Linked DNA regions of Shumkonia mesophila. The protein of the gene in region 2 interacts with the protein of the main gene of each other region in a pairwise test. Links are inferred from orthologs where the notes say so. Each region holds a gene or a part of one and is shown on either strand. Other genes may lie near its edges. The genes, in order: ftsH and hflK.

What was found.
Region 1: the proteins of hflK (region 2) and ftsH interact in binary tests that used the Escherichia coli proteins (3 or more experiments, as listed by UniProt). The link is inferred for Shumkonia mesophila from one-to-one orthologs.

The regions. Positions count from the first base shown.
Region 1 is NZ_JAOTID010000005.1:303,164-312,484, reverse strand. The notes cover bases 1,362-4,344. They hold ftsH (ATP-dependent zinc metalloprotease FtsH), read right to left. Parts: upstream 3,832-4,344; coding sequence 1,891-3,831; downstream 1,362-1,890. Other genes in these bases: tilS (tRNA lysidine(34) synthetase TilS), read right to left, coding at 3,908-4,344; folP (dihydropteroate synthase), read right to left, coding at 1,362-1,894. Outside these bases: glmM (phosphoglucosamine mutase), read right to left, coding at 1-680; more of folP, read right to left, coding at 776-1,361; more of tilS, read right to left, coding at 4,345-5,275; tol-pal system protein YbgF, read right to left, coding at 5,341-6,441; peptidoglycan-associated lipoprotein Pal, read right to left, coding at 6,598-7,116; Tol-Pal system beta propeller repeat protein TolB, read right to left, coding at 7,280-8,626; ODR01_RS11300 (cell envelope integrity protein TolA), read right to left, coding at 8,629-9,321. UniProt on the Escherichia coli protein: Acts as a processive, ATP-dependent zinc metallopeptidase for both cytoplasmic and membrane proteins. Plays a role in the quality control of integral membrane proteins.
Region 2 is NZ_JAOTID010000011.1:161,824-171,006, reverse strand. The notes cover bases 4,620-7,464. They hold hflK (FtsH protease activity modulator HflK), read right to left. Parts: upstream 6,678-7,464; coding sequence 5,562-6,677; downstream 4,620-5,561. Other genes in these bases: ODR01_RS17675 (Mrp/NBP35 family ATP-binding protein), read left to right, coding at 6,867-7,464; hflC (protease modulator HflC), read right to left, coding at 4,672-5,559. In the rest of the region: ODR01_RS17705 (DUF1015 domain-containing protein), read right to left, coding at 1-1,022; ODR01_RS17700 (TrpB-like pyridoxal phosphate-dependent enzyme), read right to left, coding at 1,141-2,508; ODR01_RS17695 (DegQ family serine endoprotease), read right to left, coding at 2,709-4,235; ODR01_RS17690 (DUF2065 domain-containing protein), read right to left, coding at 4,417-4,602; more of ODR01_RS17675, read left to right, coding at 7,465-7,997; nadC (carboxylating nicotinate-nucleotide diphosphorylase), read right to left, coding at 8,068-8,925; quinolinate synthase NadA, read right to left, coding at 8,925-9,183.

The DNA.
Region 1 (9,321 bases), on a different replicon or contig from region 2:
ATCGTCTCGGTGTGGGTCGAGCCGCACTTCTCGTTGATGTTGAAGCCGTCGGGATCGACCGCCACCGGAATCACCTCGGCGCCCAGTTCCCACAGAATTTCGGGGGCGACGCGATAGGCCGCGCCGTTGGCGCAATCGACGACGATCTTGAGCCCGTCCAGACGCACGCCGCGCGGCACCGTCTGCTTGACGTGCTCGATATAGCGGCCGACGGCGTCGTCGACGCGCCGCGCCCGGCCCAGGTTCTCCGACGGCGCCAAAAGGGCCGTCATGTCCTCGCCCATCCGCCGTTCGATTTCCGCCTCGACCTCGTCGGACAGCTTGAAGCCGTCGCCGCTGAACAGCTTGATGCCGTTGTCGCGGAACGGGTTGTGCGAGGCCGAGATCATGACCCCGACGTCGGCCCGAAGGCTGCGCGTCAACATGGCCACCGCCGGCGTCGGCAGCGGTCCGACCAGGAAGACGTCCATCCCCATGGAAATGAACCCCGCCGTCAGCGCCGGCTCGATCAGATAGCCGGAAAGGCGGGTGTCCTTGCCGATGACCACACGGTGGCGGTGATTGCCGTTGGTGAAATGGACCCCCGCCCCCATCCCGACCTTGAGCGCCGTCTCGGCGGTCATCGGTTCGCGATTGGCGGTGCCTCGAATGCCGTCGGTTCCGAAATATTTCCGTGTCATGGCCCAGACCGATCAAATCCCGTGCGCCGGGAGGTACATCAGAGCCGCCGCTTTGCCAACTCTTTCTTACGACGACCCGACCGCAGCGGGAATTCTCAGGCCGGTACCGTCTCGGCCTCGGCGATGGCCCGCCACACGGCAAGCGCCTGGCGCGTCTCCGCCACATCGTGGACGCGCAGGATATGAGCCCCCCTGGCGGCCCCGGCCAGCGCCGCCGCCAGCGATCCGGCCAGCCGCTCCGCCGGCGGCTCGCCGCGGCTCAGTCGCCCGATGAAGCTCTTGCGCGATACTCCCAGCACGGTCACGCACCCCAGGCCGAGGAAAAGCTCCAGGCGGCCGAGAATGCGCAGGTTGTGGGCAACAGTCTTGCCGAAACCGATGCCGGGATCAACGGCGATACGCTGCCTGGGAATGCCCGCCGCCTCGCACGCCGCGATGCGATCGCGCAGGTAATCGAAAACGTCGAGCGCGGCGTCGGCGTAGCGGGGATCGTTCTGCATGGTGCCCGGCTCGCCCTGCATGTGCATGAGCACGACCGGCGCCGCCGCCCCGGCCGCCACCCGCGGGGACGCCGTTTCGCCCGCGAGCGCGGTGATGTCGTTGACGATGCGGGCGCCGGCCTCAAGCGCCGCCTTCATGACGGCGGCCCGCCGGGTGTCGACGGAAACGACGAAGCCCTCCGCCGCCAGGGCGCGCACCACCGGCAGCACCCGGGCCATCTCGCTTTCCAGCGAGACCGCGGCCGCTCCCGGACGGGTCGATTCGCCGCCGACGTCGAGGATGTCCGCCCCCTCGGCGGCCAGCCGGCGTCCGTGTTCGATGGCCAGCCCGACCTCCAGGAACTCTCCGCCGTCGGAAAAGCTGTCGGGGGTGACGTTGATGACCCCCATGACGAGCGGCCTGTCCGCCGCCAGGCCGGCGAACGGGGCCCGCACGGCGGCGATGGCGTCCAGCGTCGCCGCGACGTGGCGGGCGAGGCCGTCTCCCTCCGCCGCCGCCCAGGCGACGATCTCGCCGGTCGGCGCGGTGAGGGAAGCGGTCCCTTCGGCTTGACGGATCAGCACCTCGCAGTGCCGCGGCCGGCACGCGGCAAAGGCCGCTCCATCGAGCGGCCGGACATAGACCCGCGCCGCCGGATCGTCGCCCGCATGCAGAAAGCCCCGCGGAAACGCGGGGCCCTCGGCTTTCTTGAGGCGGCCGGTGGCTCGGCTCATGACCCCGGCTGGGGCTCGGCCTCCAGGCCGCCCTGCGGTCCCTTGTTGGCCTTGCCGGCGGACGGTACCGACGACTTGCGGCCGCTGCTGTCGCGCGGCGTCGGGGTCGGCTCGTCGTCGGCGGTGGGGCGCACGATGGGTTCGCCGCGCAGCAGCGCCTTGACCTCCTCGCCGCTCAGCGTCTCGTATTCCAGCAGCGCCACCGCCAGTTTCTCCAGATCGTCGCGATGCTCGGTCAGGATCTTTTCCGCCAGCATCTCGCCGTTGTCGATCAGCCGGCGGATCTCGTCGTCGATCAGCTTGGCCGTGGCGTCGGAAACGTTCTTGCGCTGCGTCACCGAATGGCCGAGGAAGACCTCCTCCTCGTTGTCGGTATAGCGCAGCGGCCCGAGCTTTTCCGAGAAGCCGTACTCGGTGACCATGCGCCGGGCCATTTCGGTGGCCTGCTTGATGTCGTTGCCGGCGCCGGTGGTGATGTTCTCGGGGCCGAACACCAGGCGCTCGGCGACGCGTCCGCCGAAGGTCATGGCGATCCGCGATTCCAGCTCCAGCTTCGAATAGCCATAGCGGTCGCGCTCGGGCAGCGACATGGTCACGCCCAAGGCCCGGCCGCGCGGGATGATTGTCACCTTGTGCAGGGGATCGTGTTTGGGAACGTAAAGCGCGATGATGGCGTGCCCCGCCTCGTGATAGGCGGTCAGCTTCTTCTCCTCATCGGTCATCACCATGGAGCGCCGTTCGGCACCCATGATCACCTTGTCCTTGGCGGCCTCGAACTCGGTCATGCTGACCAGACGCTTGCCGGCCCGGGCAGCCAGCAGCGCGGCCTCGTTGACCAGGTTGGCCAGGTCGGCACCGGAAAAGCCCGGCGTCCCGCGGGCGATGACGCGGGCGTCGACGTCGGTCGCCAGCGGCACCTTGCGCATGTGGACCTTGAGGATCTTCTCGCGGCCCAGGATGTCGGGATTGGGCACCACCACCTGGCGGTCGAACCGTCCCGGACGCAGCAGCGCCGGGTCGAGAACGTCGGGCCGGTTGGTGGCGGCGATCAGGATCACGCCCTCGTTCGATTCGAAGCCGTCCATCTCGACCAGCAACTGGTTCAGGGTCTGCTCGCGCTCGTCGTTGCCGCCGCCCAGGCCGGCGCCGCGATGGCGCCCGACGGCGTCAAGCTCGTCGATGAAGATGATGCACGGCGCGTTCTTCTTGCCCTGCTCGAACATGTCGCGCACGCGGCTGGCGCCGACGCCGACGAACATCTCGACGAAGTCGGAGCCCGAGATGGTGAAGAACGGCACGTTGGCCTCGCCGGCGATGGCGCGGGCCAGCAGGGTCTTGCCGGTGCCGGGAGGGCCAACCAGCAGGCAGCCCTTCGGAATCTTGCCACCCAGGCGCTGGAACTTGTGGGGGTCCTTCAGGAACTCGACGATTTCTTCCAGTTCCTGCTTGGCCTCGTCGATGCCGGCCACGTCCTCGAAGGTCACGCGCCCGGTCTTCTCGGTCAGAAGCCGCGCCCGGGACTTGCCGAAGCCCATGGCCTTGCCGCCGCCCGCCTGCATCTGGCGCATGAAGAAGATCCAGATGCCGATGAGAAGCAGCATCGGGAACCACGAAATCAGGATGCCCCAGAAGGTCGGCGTCCCGTCGTCGGCCGGCACCGCGGTGATCCGCACCCCGCGCTCGATCAGCTGCGGAACCAGGTTTGGATCGTCGGGCGAATACGTGCCGAAGCTCCGGCCGTCGCGATAGTGCCCGGTGATCTTCTTGCCCTGGATGGTGACGTCCAGGATCTCCCCGCGGTTCGCCTCGCTCACGAATTCGGAAAAGGCCAAGCTGTTTTCCGGTCCCCGGCTGGGCGATCCCTGGAACAGGTTGAACAGGGCAAACACCAGCAGCGCAACGACGATCCACAGTGCCAGATTGCGGCTAAAATTCACGAAAGCTTCCTTCCTGCATCGGCCGGTTCGACAACCGCACACGGCGCGGCGGACCCCGCCGTCCTACCGCTTCTCATCAGATAGTATGCGAAACCCCCGGCGCAAGGCAAAACCCTACACCCGAGAGGGAGTTTCGCGGCGAAAAAACGATCTTTTTGAAGAAACTCGGCGCCTCCTCGTCCCGGCGTCGCCGGTAGCCGAGAAAAGGAACCTCGACAATTCCGGCCGAATCGCGAAGGGCGGGCAACGTCAGCCGGGCCGGATGAGGAATGGACGACCGCCGCCGGTCGGGCGCCCGGTCGAGGACCTCGGCCCACCCCTCGCGGCCGAGCGGAACCAGCATCGCATCGCCGACCACGGCGGCACCGTTGCCGGTCGCGGGATCGGCCATCTCGATGTCGAAGCGTTCGTCCCAGAAGACCCTTTCGCCCGCCCCCGCGGCGACGGGGGCCGGCAGGTGCCGGCCTTCCCGGCAGACGACGATTTCGCCGGCCCGGCGCAGCAATCGACACCGGGCCAGCGTCGCCGACGACGGGCCGGCGCCCCCGGCCATCCACGACCACAGCGCGTCGACCTTGTCGCGGGCGGCCGGGTAGGCGCCGCCGCCGACCGTGCAGAGGACGCGCGACACTGCGCCCCGCGCCGTCGCCGGCGCCGCCGCCGCCAACGCGGCCGGATCGAGCGCGGCATGTCCGGCCGGAGACAGACGGCACGCGCGGGCCAGCAGGCCGGCGATCCCGTCCTCGCCTTCCGCCCGGCGGGCGGCGAACGTTTCGGCCAACCGCTTCAGGTGGGCCATGCCGCATCCCGCTTGCGCCAAGGCCGGCAGCCACTGGCGGACGCGGACGCGCGCGTAGGCCGTATCGCGGTTCGATGGGTCCTCGACCCACGGCTGCTTGCGCGCGCGCAACGTCGCCGCCAGGCGGGCCCGTTCGACGGCGAGCAGCGGACGCAGGATGCGCACCCCCGCCGTTTCGCTGATGGCGCTCATGCCGGCCAGGCCGTGCGCCCCGCTGCCCCGCGCCAGGCGCATCAGGAGCGTTTCCGCCTGGTCCTCCAATTCGTGGGCCAGCGCCAGATGAAGGATGCCGGCCCGCCGGCACCATCCGGCCAGCAGGTCATAGCGGGCGGTTCGCGCCTTGGCCTGGATGGCAGCCAGGGGCTTGGTCCCTTCCCAGGTCAAGATCCGATGCTCGATGCCGAGAGCGTCCATCCAGTCGCCGACCGCGGCCGCCTCGGCCGTGGAGTCCGGCCGCAGCCGGTGATCGACCGTCAACGCGACGACGCGGCCGCCCTGGCGGCGCGCCCAGGCATCGGCCAACACGCAGAGCGCCATGCTGTCGGGGCCGCCCGACAGGGCGACAGCGATACGGGCGTGGCGCTCGAACGGGCCGAGCGCCGCCATCAAGGCACTGAATTCCAGGTCGGAAACGGGTCGGACCATCGCTCCACCGGGCGGATTGCCGCCGCCGAGGCCGGCGCCGGCCGTCCGCATCTACCGGACGGACACTACTTGCAGGCGTTCTTCTGGCGTTCCCGAGTGACCACCTGCTGGATGGTGCCGGGTGCGCCGGGAAATTCCTTGGTCAGCTTGTCGAAAGCGGCGCACGCTTCGCGCTTCTTGTCGAGGTTCGACAGCGACATGCCGAGTTTGAGCAGCGTGTCGGCTGCCTTCGAACCCTTCGGTTCGCGCTGGTAACCCTCGAGGAATACTTCCGCCGCCCGAACGTAGTCGGCCCGCACGTAGAAGCTTTCGCCCAGCCAGTAGTTGGCGTTGCCGGCCAAAGGGTCCTTGGGGTGGGAATCGAGAAAGGCGCGCAACGCCGCCTCGGCCTCGTCGTAACGGGCCTGCCGCAACAGCCCGAAGGCATGGTCGTATTGCTCTTTCGGCGACCCCGCCGGCAGCGCGCCGGGCTTGACGGTGGCCGATTGCGCCTGGGCTTGCTGCGCCCCGCCGCCGGTCGATGGTGCGACGGTCCCTTGGCCGGCCCGCTCGGCATCCTGCCTGGGCAGCGTTCCCAGCACGCCGGGGGGCGGCGCCAGGCCCGGCGCCGAAGAATTCGGCCGCGCCATCTGCCCGGACGACGGCGCTGTCATGGCGGATGTGCCAGCCTGGCTGCCTTCCGCCGTTTGGCGCGGCGGGGTCCCTGGCGCCTGTCCCCGGACCTCGGCTCCGCCTCTTTCGAGTTGGCTCAGGCGGAAATCCATGTCGCCGATCAGCTTTTCGAGACGCTGGTTGACCTGGTCGATCTGATGGCCGGCTTCCTCGACCCGCCCGGTCACGGCGCGCACCTCGTTCTCCAACGCGGTCAGGCGCACCTCAAGCCGCGCGTTCCCCGGCTGGTCCCCGCCCAGGCTCATGTCGGACGATGGCGCCGACGAACTGCCGGACAGCGGCGGCGGCGCCATGCCGCCCCGCGACATCTGGATGTTCATCGTCTGGATGTCGCGTTCAAGCCGCTGCAGGCGGTCCATCAGCGGCTTCAGATCGGCCTCCTGGGAAGACGCCGGAAGAGCGGCCAGGAATACGGCCGACGCCAATGCGAGCCCCAACAGACGGGCCGCTCTGATTCCACGGTTGCTCGCCGAGCGGATGACAACGCTCATCATGCTCTCCCCTGGGCCAGGTCCCTGGACCCGTTCCGTAATGACAGTTGCGCAACGCACCGGATCATGCCGCGAGTTTAGGGCAAAATTTGGGCGCCGCCCTTACCGGACATTCCGGAAAGGGCTGGCGCCCAAATACGTCATTCCGGCTTACGAAACTCAGCTTCCGGCGGCACCGGAGGTGAGGGTCGTCACCGCGCGACGGTTCTGCGACCAGGCCGCCTCGTCATGGCCGAGGGCCACCGGGCGTTCCTTGCCGTAGGAAATGATGTTGACCCGGGTCCGGGCGATGCCGAGAGCCGAGAGGTAATCCTTCACCGAGTTGGCGCGACGCTCGCCGAGCGCCAAGTTGTACTCGCGCGTGCCGCGTTCGTCGGCATGGCCTTCGACCGTGACGGCGACGCTCGGGTACTTCTGGAGCCACCCCGCCTGCTTCTTCAAGGTCGCCTGAGCCTCGGGCTTCAGATCGAACTTGTCGAAATCGAAGAACACGCGGTCGCCGACGTTGACCACGAAGTCTTCCTTCGAGCCGGCCACCGGGCCCATGCGGGCCGGCGCGGACGCGGTCGGCTGGGCAGAGCCGCCAGCCCCACTCGCCGCAGCTGACTGTTCGGGAGCTGTCTCACAACCCGCGATCAATGCCACAGCGGCAACTACTGCCAAAACTTTAAAGCGCATGTAAACATCCCCTCTTTCGGAGTACTTGGCTGACGAAGATACACACGCGAACCGTGGAGACCATCGTCTCGACCTATTCGCGTGCCGGTGTCCTGCAAATAAAAGGCGGACTTCGCGAACGCCACGAAGTCTCCTTGTCATATGGGACTATATGCCGAGGCCGTCATGGAATCAAGGGGGACCACGCTGGATCGGAGGCGTCGAGCGGCGTTACCATCTCGCGTTCGTTGTATCCTGTCAAGTCGATCGAGTACAGGCGCGAGCGGGTATCCTTGCCGTCTTTCCCCGAAGGAACCTCGCGGAAATAAATAAGAACCCGGCCGTTGGGCGACCATGTCGGCCCCTCGACCAGGAAGCCTTCGGCGAGCAGGCGTTCGGCGCCACCGTTCACGCCCATCACGCCGATGTAGAACCGGCCGTTGGCAATCTTCGTGAAGGCGATGAGGTCGCCGCGCGGCGACCATACCGGCGTGGCGTACCGCCCGGCCCCGTAACTGATCCGCTTGACGTTGCGGCCGTCGGCATCCATGACGTAAAGCTGCTGCGTGCCGCCGCGGTCCGAGTCGAACACGACCTGCCGGCCGTCGGGAGAAAAGTCCGGCGAGGTGTCGATGGCCGAATGGTTGGTCAGCCGCTTCGACACCCGGGTGCGCAGATCCATCTGATAGATGTCGGTGTTGCCGTCCTGCGCCATGCTCATGATCACCGCCTTGCCGTCCGGCGAGAAGCGGGGCGCGAAGGTCATGCCGGGGAATTCGCCCAGGATTTCCTGGCGGCCGGTGTCGAGGTCGAAGATGTAGACGCGAGGCGATCTCTGGAAATAGGACAGGAAGGTGATTTCCCGCCGGTTGGGCGAGAAGCGGGGCGTCAGGACCAGTTCGTTGCCCTTGGTCAGGAACTGATGGTTGGCGCCATCCTGGTCCATGATGGCCAGCCGCTTGATCCGCCGGTCGGCCGGGCCGCTTTCCGAGATGTAGACGAGCTGGGTGTCGAAATATCCCGTCTCGCCGGTGATCCGTTCGTAGATGGCGTCGGCGATGATGTGGGCGACGCGCCGCCAGTTGCCCGTGGTGCTGGTATAGGCGCGCCCGACCATCTGCTGTTCGGCGACCACGTCCCAAAGGCGGAATTCGATCTTAAGCCGCCCGTCGGCGAGCACGTCGGCCCGCCCGTGCATCAGGGCCTGGGCATTGATCACCCGCCAGTCGCCGAAGCGGGGCAGGACGTTCAAGGCCGCGGCCGTCTGGATGAAGGCCCGTGAATCCAAGGGCTTGAACAGGCCGGACCGCTCGAGGTCGGCGGCCACCACCTGCGAGATGTCCCGCCCGAACTGCGTCGCCTGCGGCGTTCCCCCGACAAGGTCGGTGACGGCGATCGGCAGCGGCTCGACCGTTCCCTGGGTGATGTCGATGCGCAGCTCGGCGGCGGCGTTCGTCACGCCGAGCAGACACCAAGCTGCCGCCAGTGCCCAGACCGCCTTTGCGATGAAATGTCGTCGATGAGGCGTCATGTTCAAAACATTTCCTTCGGATTGAAGTTCAACGTCATGTCTTTCCACTGGTCGTATTTCGCGGGCGGCAGCCGCAAAGGGCTGCACTTCGGATTGAGGACGGCCCGGAGTGCGCTTTCCGCGGCGGCGCGGAAATAGGGGTCGCTCTGCATGCGGGCCTGATCGCGGATGCGGGCCTCGCGCACGGTGCCGTCGGGGTTCATCGTGGTGTGGATCTCGATGATCAGGTCCTCGGCGTCCTTGGCGCCGGCCGGCAGGCTCCAGCAGCGGGCGATCTGCTGGCGCACCAGGTCGATCTCGCTGATGCTGAGCGGCTGCGACGCGTCGTAGGAGCGCGGCGGCGAACGCAGGGCCTGGGCGATCTGATTCTGGAAGGTGTCGCTGGCCTCCGCCTTCCTGTCCGGCTCCTTGCGGGTGGGGTCGGGCTTGGTCGGTGCCTGCCGTTTCAGGTCCTCGACCGTTTTGAGGACCGAGGCGAAGGTGTCGGGCGCCTTCGGCTTGCGCTTCGGCTTGGCCTGGGCGAGCGGCTCGGGCGCCAGCGCCTTCGGCTCGGGCTTGGGTTCCGGTTTCGGCTCCGGCTTGGGTTCGGGCTTTTTGGCTTCCGGCTTGGGTTCCGGCGGCGGCGGCACCACCACCGGCTCGGGCTTGGGCGCGGGTGGGGGTGGCGGTGGCGGCGCCGGCTCCGCCTTCGCCTC
Region 2 (9,183 bases):
ATGCCGAGCACCGGGGAAAGCAGGCGCTCGGTCAGCAGGCTGATGTCGAGGCTGGCCACCGCGTCGCCGCCTGCCTTCGGTTCGTCGCGCACGGTCAGCCGATACCAGAGGCCGCCCACGTACATGCCGAATTCGCGCCGGCGCCGGGGCTTGGCTTCGCCCTGCGACGGTTCGACGGTGAAGTGCTCCTCGACCCGCCGCAGCAACGTCGCGGCATCGAGGCCGTTGAGGTCGCGAACCACGCGGTTGTAGTCGAGGATGCGCATCTCGTCGGCCGCGAAGACCACCGTCAGGAAGGATTCATGCCAGGCGTCGGGCGCCGTTCCGCCGGCGGTCCGCCTGGCCTTGGCGACCCGGACGGCAGCGTTGGAGCGGTGGTGGCCGTCGGCGATGTAAAGGGCATCGAGACCGTCGAAAGCCTTCCGCAGCGCCGCCACGGCCTGGACGTCGGACACCACCCACAGGGTATGGGTAACGCCGGCCAGATCCACCGAACACGCGGGCGCGCCCTTCGCCTGATCGGCAAGGATGGCCTTGATGGCGGCATCGGGCCTGTGCGCGATCATGACCGGGCCGGTATGGGCGCCGACCGCCTCGACCTGGTGCACGCGGTCGTCTTCTTTCGAGGGACGGGTCAATTCATGGCGGCGGATGCGTCCGCTCTCATAGGCGGCGATCGAAGCGCCGCCTACGACGCCGGTCTGCACGTAATCGCCCATGGTAAGGCGGTAGACGTAGAAGCAGGGCGCCTGGTCCCGGACCAGCACGCCATCCTTGATCATGCGGGCGAAATTGGCGGCGGCCTTGGCGTAGACCGGGGCCGAATAGACATCGATGCCGGGATCGAGGTCGATCTCGGGCTTGGACACATGAAGGAAGCTCCACGGCCGGCCGGCCGCCATCGCCCGCGCCTCGTTGGAATCCAAGACGTCGTAGGGCGGCGCCGCCACCTCGGCGGCGCGGCCGGGGGCGGGACGCAGGGCGGGGAAGGGCCGAAGCAGGGAAAGGTTCACCGTGTCCATCCTTGACTGAAGAGACGCCGCGCCGCGGCAGCGGGGTTACCCCGCCACCGACGGCGCGTCACCGATATAACAACACCCGCCGCTTGTAAACCTTGGGCGGTACGCTTTCAGCCCGGCGTCAGGCCTCGACGACCGACGGCAACCCGAGCATCGAGCGCTTGAGGGCCTCGGCGTCGTGTTCGTGATCCTCGAGCTTGCCGGCGAAATAGTCCATGTAGGCCTGCATGTCGAAATGGCCGTGGCCCGACAGGTTGAAGAAGATGGTACGGGCCACGCCCTCTTCCTTGCACTTCAGGGCCTCGTCGATGGCGCCCCGCACGGCATGGGTGGATTCCGGCGCCGGAATGATCCCTTCGGTGCGGGCGAACTGGACGCCGGCGGCAAAGCATTCCTTCTGGTGATAGGCGCGCGGTTCGATCAGGCCGAGATGGGCCAGATGGCTGACCTGCGGCGCCATGCCGTGGTAGCGCAGGCCGCCGGCATGGATGCCGGCCGGCATAAAGGTGGAACCCAGCGTCATCATCTTGAGCAACGGCGTCAGGCCGGCGGTGTCGCCGAAGTCGTAGGCATAGCGGCCCCGCGTCAGGGTCGGGCAGGCCTTGGGCTCGACGGCGACGGCGCGGATGTCTTCGCCCCCCCTGAGCTTGCGGCCGATGAAGGGGAAGGCGGTGCCGGCGAAGTTGCTGCCGCCGCCGGCGCAGGCAATGACGACGTCGGGATAGTCGCCGGCCATGGCGAACTGCTCGATGGCCTCCAGCCCGATCACCGTCTGATGGGTCATCACGTGGTTGAGCACGCTGCCCAGCGCGTACTTGGTGTCGTCGCGCCGGGCCGCCATCTCGACCGCCTCGGAAATGGCGATGCCCAGGCTGCCGGTGGTATCGGGATTTTCGGCAAGCGCGCGGCGGCCCGATTCGGTTTCGGTGCTGGGGCTGGGCACGCAGCGGGCGCCATAGGCCTCCATCAGGGCCCGCCGGTAAGGCTTCTGGAAATAGCTGACCTTGACCATGTAGACGTCGACCTCGAGGCCGAACAGCGAACCGGCGAAGGCCAGCGAGGACCCCCATTGGCCGGCGCCGGTTTCGGTGGTCAGCCGCTTGACGCCCTCTTCCTTGTTGTAGAAGGCCTGGGCCACCGCCGTGTTCGGCTTGTGGCTGCCGGCCGGGCTGACGCCCTCGTTCTTGAAATAGATGCGGGCGGGCGTATCCAACGCCTTCTCCAGGCGCCGGGCGCGCACCAAGGGCGACGGCCGCCACAGGCGATAGATTTCCCTGACCGGGGCGGGAATCTCGATCTCGCGCTCGGTGCTGACCTCCTGGGCGATTACGGCCATGGGGAACAGGGGTGCCAGATCGTCGGGCGTCAGCGGCTTGTGGGTCCCCGGGTGCAGCCCCGCCGGCAACGGCTCGGGCAGGTCGGCGGCGATGTTGTACCAGAACTTCGGAATGCGCTCTTCCGCGAGAAAGAACTTGGTCGTTTCGGTCACGGGTCCCCCCTGTTTTCTTGATCGGCCGGTTGCGGCGCGGGCTCGATTTGTAGCCCGCCTGACGGCTAATTTCTACCGGCACTGTGGCGAATTGTCTTCGCCTTCATCGGTGTTCATCGGTGGCAAGAACCCCACCAAAAGCGAAGGGGCGCCGCCCTGTCGGACGACGCCCCGGTTCCACGTGCCGCCGAAAGGGCGGATCAGCCCTGGACGATGCGCACCGCCTCGAAGCGCAGGCGGCCCTGCCCCTCGATCAGCAGAAGCACCGATTTGCGGCCGCTTTTCTTGGCCGTCTCCACCAAGTCGGCGACCTGCCCCGGCGAACTGGCGTCCTCCTGGCTGACCTCGACGATGAGGTCGCCCGGCCGGATGCCCTTCTCGGCCGCGGGGCCACCCTCGTCGACGCCGACGACGACCACGCCCTTGGCGTCGGCCGCCAGATCGAAACGCTGACGCAGCGTGTCGTTGACGGCGGCAACGGTCAACCCGAGAGGATCGATCTTCTTGTCCTGCCCCGGCTGGCCGGCGGTGCCGCCATCCTGCGGGCGCGCCGCCATCTGCGCCTCGCCGGCCTCCAGCTCGCCCACCTTCACCTTGACCGACATCCGCTTGTTGTTGCGCCACAGCACCACGTCGACGGTCTGGCCGACCGCCGTTTCGGCGACGATGCGCGGCAGGCGGCGCATCTGCGTCACGTCCTTGCCGTCGAACTGCAAGATGACGTCGCCCGCCTGGATCTTGCCGACCTCGGCCGGACCGTCCTTGATGACGCTGGCGACCAGCGCACCGCGGGTTTCCTTGAGACCCAGCGTCTCGGCGATCTCGTCGGTCACCGTCTGGATGTGGACGCCAAGCCAGCCGCGCTTCACGGTGCCGGTGGCAATCAACTGCTTGACGACCGGCATCGCCATGGCGCTGGGAATGGCGAAGCCGATGCCGATGCTGCCCCCCGATGGCGAGAAGATGGCGGTGTTGATGCCGACCACCTCGCCCTCCAGATTGAACATCGGGCCGCCCGAATTGCCGCGGTTGATAGAAGCGTCGGTCTGCAGGAAGTCGTCGTAGGGGCCGGTATTGATGTCGCGCCCGCGGGCCGAAATGATGCCCGCCGTCACCGTGCCGCCGAGGCCGAACGGATTGCCGATGGCCAGCACCCAGTCGCCGACGCGAAGCGAGTCGGAATCGCCGAACTTGACGGCGGGGAGCTGGCGGTCGGACTTCACCTTGAGAACCGCGAGGTCGGTCTTCGGGTCGTGCCCGATCAGTTCGGCCGGCAGTTGCGTGTCGTCCTGCAGGATGACCGTGATCTCCTCGGCGTCCTGGATCACGTGGTTGTTGGTCACCACGTAGCCGGCCGAATCGATGATGAAACCCGAGCCCAGCGAGGTTGCCTTGCGCTGCTGTTGGGGCTGGTTGCGATCGAAGAATTCCTTGAAGAACTCCTCGAACGGCGACCCCGGCGGCAGTTGCGGAAGCTCGGGACCGCTCCGCCCCCGAAGGGTCTGGGTGGTCGAAACGTTGACCACCGCCGGCAACAGCTTTTCGGCCAGGTCGGAAAAGCTGCCGGGCATCGTCTTCGCCTGGGCGGCCACCGAGGCCGCCATCAGCGCCAACGCCACGGCGGCGGCCAGGAACCACGCCAACGCCCGGCCGCCGTCCTGACGGCGCGCCACCGCAACGACGCGCGCATCGCGCCGGGACCGGACATCATGAATACGGGAACGCATCACTTCGGCCATCTCCATCGCCCAACGAATGAATCAACTATACGCAAAGATCGGGAAAAGGTCTGTGTTTGATCTAATCCCGGGGCTGCGGCCTTTCAACCCGTCGGCCGGCCCCCGGGCGGAATCCTTGTGCCCCTGAAATATGGCATTTTCCGGGCCATTCATCGCCGTTCCCGCGCCCCTATCCACGGACCAGCCAGACCACGCCCACACCGACGACGGCGGCCACCAGACCCGCCGTACGGAGGTGCGAGGACGGCTGGGTCTGCAGCTTGGCCATGGCCGCCTTCATACCGTCGGGAAACAGCGCATAGAGCAGTCCCTCGATGGCCATCGCCAAGCCGACGGCGGTGATCAGATCGGACATTCTTCCTCCGCCTCGACGAAAGGGCGCTGGTTTCACCCAGCGCCCCCGTCTCTGCTTGTTGGCTCCCGGCTACTTGGCCGGCTGCTCGACCCCTTGACCGGGCAGTCCGCCGAAGAAGCGGAAGAACTCGTTGTCCGGCGGCCCGACGTAGCGGGTGTTTTCACCCGTCAGGCCCAGACGCATCGCGTCCATCGACACCCAGAAGTCGAAGAACGTCTCGTCCCGGCCATAGGCATCGTTGTAGGTGCGCTGGGCCTCGGCCTCGCCCTCGCCGCGCAGGATTTCGGACTGCCGGTTGGCGTTGGCGACGATGATGGTCCGCTGCTTGTCGGCTTCGGCCTTGATGCGCCGCGAATCGGCATCGCCCTCGGCCCTGATCTTGCGGGCCTCCTGCTCGCGCTGGGACTGCATGCGGCGGAAGATGGACTGGCTGTTCTCCTCGGGCAGGTCGACGCGCTTGATGCGCACGTCGAGGACGTCGATGCCGAACGACCGGCCCTGATCGTGGGTTCGTTTGGCGATCACCTGGATCAGCTTGGCGCGTTCCTCGGTCAACAGACGGGCCAGTTCGGCCTCGCCGAAGACGGCACGCAGATTGGCGTTGATGACGTTGCCCAACCGCTGGCGCATCCCGAACTCGTTGTTGACGGTCTGGAAAAACAGCAGCGGGTCGATGATGCGATAGCGGGCGAAGGCGTTCACCACCAGTTGCTTCTGGTCGCGGGTCGGCACTTCTTCGGCCTCGGCATCGAAATCGAGTACCCGCTTGTCGAACTTGGCGACGTTCTGAAGCAGGGGGTACTTGAAGTGAAGGCCGGGCGCCGTCACGGTGCGGATCGGTTCGCCGAACTGCAGGACCAGGGCCTGCTCGTCCTGACGCACGGTGAACATGGACGAAAAGCCCAGGAACCCAAGGACGATGACGACGATACCGAGGATTAAAAGCGGTCCACGCATGATCACTTCCCTCCCGTCGTCGTGCTGGGGGTGCCGGCGCCGCGGCCGGTCAGGGCGTCGAGCGGCAGATAGGGAACGACGCCGCTACCTCCCACCCGGCTGTCGATGAGCACCTTGTCCATCCCGGCCATGATCGTACGCATGGTTTCGAGATAGATGCGCCGCGTGGTGACGTTCTTTTCCTTGAGGTACTGCTCGTAGACCGACAGGAAGCGCTGCGCCTCGCCGGTGGCCAGTGCGATCTTCTGCTCGCGGTAGCCTTCGGCGTCCTTGATGATCCTCTGCGATTCGCCCTCGGCCCGCTGCACGACCTCGTTGAGATAGGCCGTCGCCTCGTTGACCGCTCGTTCCTTGTCGGCGCGCGCCGCCTGGACGTCGCGGAAGGCGTCGAGCACCTTGCCCGGCGGATCGATCTTCTGGAGCTGCACCTGCTGCACCTGGATGCCCGAACCGTACCAATCGAGGATGCGCTGGATCAGATCCTGCGCGTCCTTTTCGATCTGCACGCGGCCCTGGGTGCGGGCGTACTCGAACTCGTTCTTGCCGACGATCTCGCGCAACGCCGCCTCGGAGGCGTCCTTGACCGTCGCTTCCTGGTTGCGGAGGTTGAACAGGAATTGCCCGGCATCCTTGACGTACCAGAACACCGCCGCCTGGACGTCGATGATGTTCTCGTCGCCGGTCAGCATCAGGCTTTCCTGGGGCACGGCGCGCAGCACGCCGCCCCGCTGGCCGGTGCCACCCTCCCGGAAGCCGACTTCGACGCGGTTGACGCGCGTCACCTCGGGCGTCATCACCTCGCCGATCGGCGCCGGTGGCCACCAGTGCAGCCCCGGGCCGGTGGTCTGCTGCCACTTGCCGAACAGCATTTCGACGCCCTGCTCGGCCGGCTGGACGCGATAGATGCCGGTCCCCATCCACAGGGCCAAAACCGCGATAACGGCGACGACCAACCCCTTGCCAGCCCCCATCCCGCCCGGCAGGAACTGCTTGAACCGATCCTGGCTACGCCGAATGAGGTCTTCGAAGTCCGGCGGTCGCGGTCCGGAGGGTCCACGCCCCCACGGGCCCTGGCCGCCGCCGCCCCAAGGGCCACCACCCTGTGGATTCCATGCCATATCGGTGCGTTCCTTTCTCGTGGTCCTGGATGAGAGGGAATTGGGCTTTGTGTTTTGACAGGCGGCTTCGTATATCTACCGCATTGTCTCTTTGGTTACCCGTTAGGTTATAGGACTGCCCGGCCGGCCACGCAATGTCAAGCGGCCAGCTTCGCCGGGATATCGAAGTCATTGGCGGAGTTTTCAAGCATGGCCCAAATCAGCGAACAACAAGTGCTGGAGGCCCTTTCCGGGGTCGTCGACGAGGAAAAGAACCAGGATATCGTCTCTCTTGGCATGGTCAGCGGCCTGCAGGTCAAGCAGGGCCACGTCGCCTTTGCCCTTCAGGTCGAGCCCGAGCGCGGCCCCCGCCTGGAGCCGCTTCGCAAGAAAGCCGAACAGACCGTCCACGCCCTGCCCGGCGTCTTGACCGCCACCGTCGTGCTGACGGCCGAACGCCAGGCGGCGGCGGAGCCGAAGCCGGCCCCGCACGCCCATGACCACGGCCATGGTCACGGCCACCAGGACGAACCGCTGCTGCCGCAGGTGCGCGCCATCGTCGCCGTCGCCTCGGGCAAGGGCGGCGTCGGCAAGTCGACGACCGCCGTCAACCTCGCCCTGGCATTGGCCGTCCGCGGGCTCAAGGTCGGCGTTCTCGACGCCGATATCTATGGACCGTCGATTCCGCGCATGCTCGGCATCAAGGGCCAGCCGACCTCCAGCGACGGCCGTTCGATCAACCCCATGCGCAACCACGGCGTGGAGTGCATGTCGATCGGCTTCCTGGTCGAGGAGGAGATGCCGATCATCTGGCGCGGTCCGATGGTGATGAGCGCGCTGGAGCAGATGATGAAGGACGTGCGCTGGAGCCCGCTCGACATCATGGTGGTTGACATGCCGCCCGGAACCGGCGACGCCCAGCTGACCATGGCCCAAAGGGTGCCGCTGATCGGCGCGGTGATCGTCTCGACGCCGCAGGACATCGCGCTCGCCGACGCCAGGAAGGGCCTCAACATGTTCCGCAAGGTCAACGTGCCGGTCCTGGGCATCGTCGAGAACATGAGCTACTTCGCCTGCCCGCATTGCGGCGAGCGCACCGACATCTTCAGTCACGGCGGCGCCAGGGCCGAGGCCGAGCTGTTGGGCGTCGACTGCCTGGGCGAGGTGCCGCTCGACATCGTCATCCGCGAAACCTCGGACGGCGGCAACCCGATCGTCGTTTCCGATCCCGCCTCGCCGCACGCCAAGGCGTATCTCGACATCGCCGACAAGGTGTGGGTCAAGGTGGAGGCGGAACTGGCCGAGCGCGAACGGGCGGCGCCCCGTATTCTCGTGCAGTAGTAGGCGTCTTTCCGTCGGCCGTACAGGCGGGCCGCCCTCCGGGGGGCGGCCCGCTCTGTTTCCGCCGCCCTCAACGGTATTGGAAATCCAGAGCGACGTCGAAGTTCTTTACCGAATGAGTAAGCCAGCCCAGCGAAATGAGGTCCACCCCCGCCGCCGCCACCGCCGCGATGCGCTCGGGCGTGATGCCGCCCGACGCCTCGGTCAGAAAACGCCCGCCGACGCGGCGCACCGCCTCGCGCATCGTGTCGGGCGACATGTTGTCGAGGAGCACGGCGTCGACGCCGCCCAGGGCCAGCACCCGGTCCAACTGATCCAGGGTGTCGACCTCGATCTCGACCTTGACCATGTGGCCGGCCCGTTCCTTGACCCGCGCCAAGGCGGTGTCGATGCCGCCGACGGCGGCGATGTGGTTGTCCTTGATCAGGATGCCGTCGTCGAGCCCGAAGCGGTGGTTGCCGCCGCCGCCCATCCTGACCGCGTACTTGTCGAGCATGCGCAGCCCCGGGGCCGTCTTGCGCGTGCACACCACCGTCGCCTCGGTCCCCTTGCAGGCCGCCATGGCGCGCGCCGTGGCGGTGGCGATGCCGCACATGCGGCCCAGCAGGTTGAGCGCCACCCGCTCGGCCGAAAGGATGGCCCTGGCCGGGCCGGTCAGGGTGGCCAACACGGTCGCCGCCTCGACGGCGGCGCCGTCGGCGACGGGACAGCGGATGGCCAGCGTGCCATCGAGCATCGAGAATGCCGAGAGCGCCGGCGCCAGCCCGGCGACGCGCCCGGCCTCGCGGGCGACGATGTGGGCGACGGCGTGGCTTTGCGGATCGACGAGGGCATCGGTGGTGAGATCGCCGGCCCGGCCCAGGTCCTCTTCCAGGGCGCGGCGGACGATCGGCTCGTACTGCACCGCATGAAGGGCGCAGTGGGGCATCATCGGCTCAGCTCCAGCATGCGGGCCACCGCCCGGCGGGCCGGTTCGGCCAGTTCGGGGGCGATCTCGACGGCGGGACGAAGGGTTTCGAGCGCGGTCAGGATGTTCCCCAGCGTGATCCGCTTCATGTGCGGGCACAGGTTGCAGGGGCGCACGAATTCGATGTCGGGGTGCGCGGCGGCCACGTTGTCGCTCATCGAACACTCGGTGACCAGCAGCACCCGGGCCGGCCGGCGCTCCTCCACATAATCGATCATC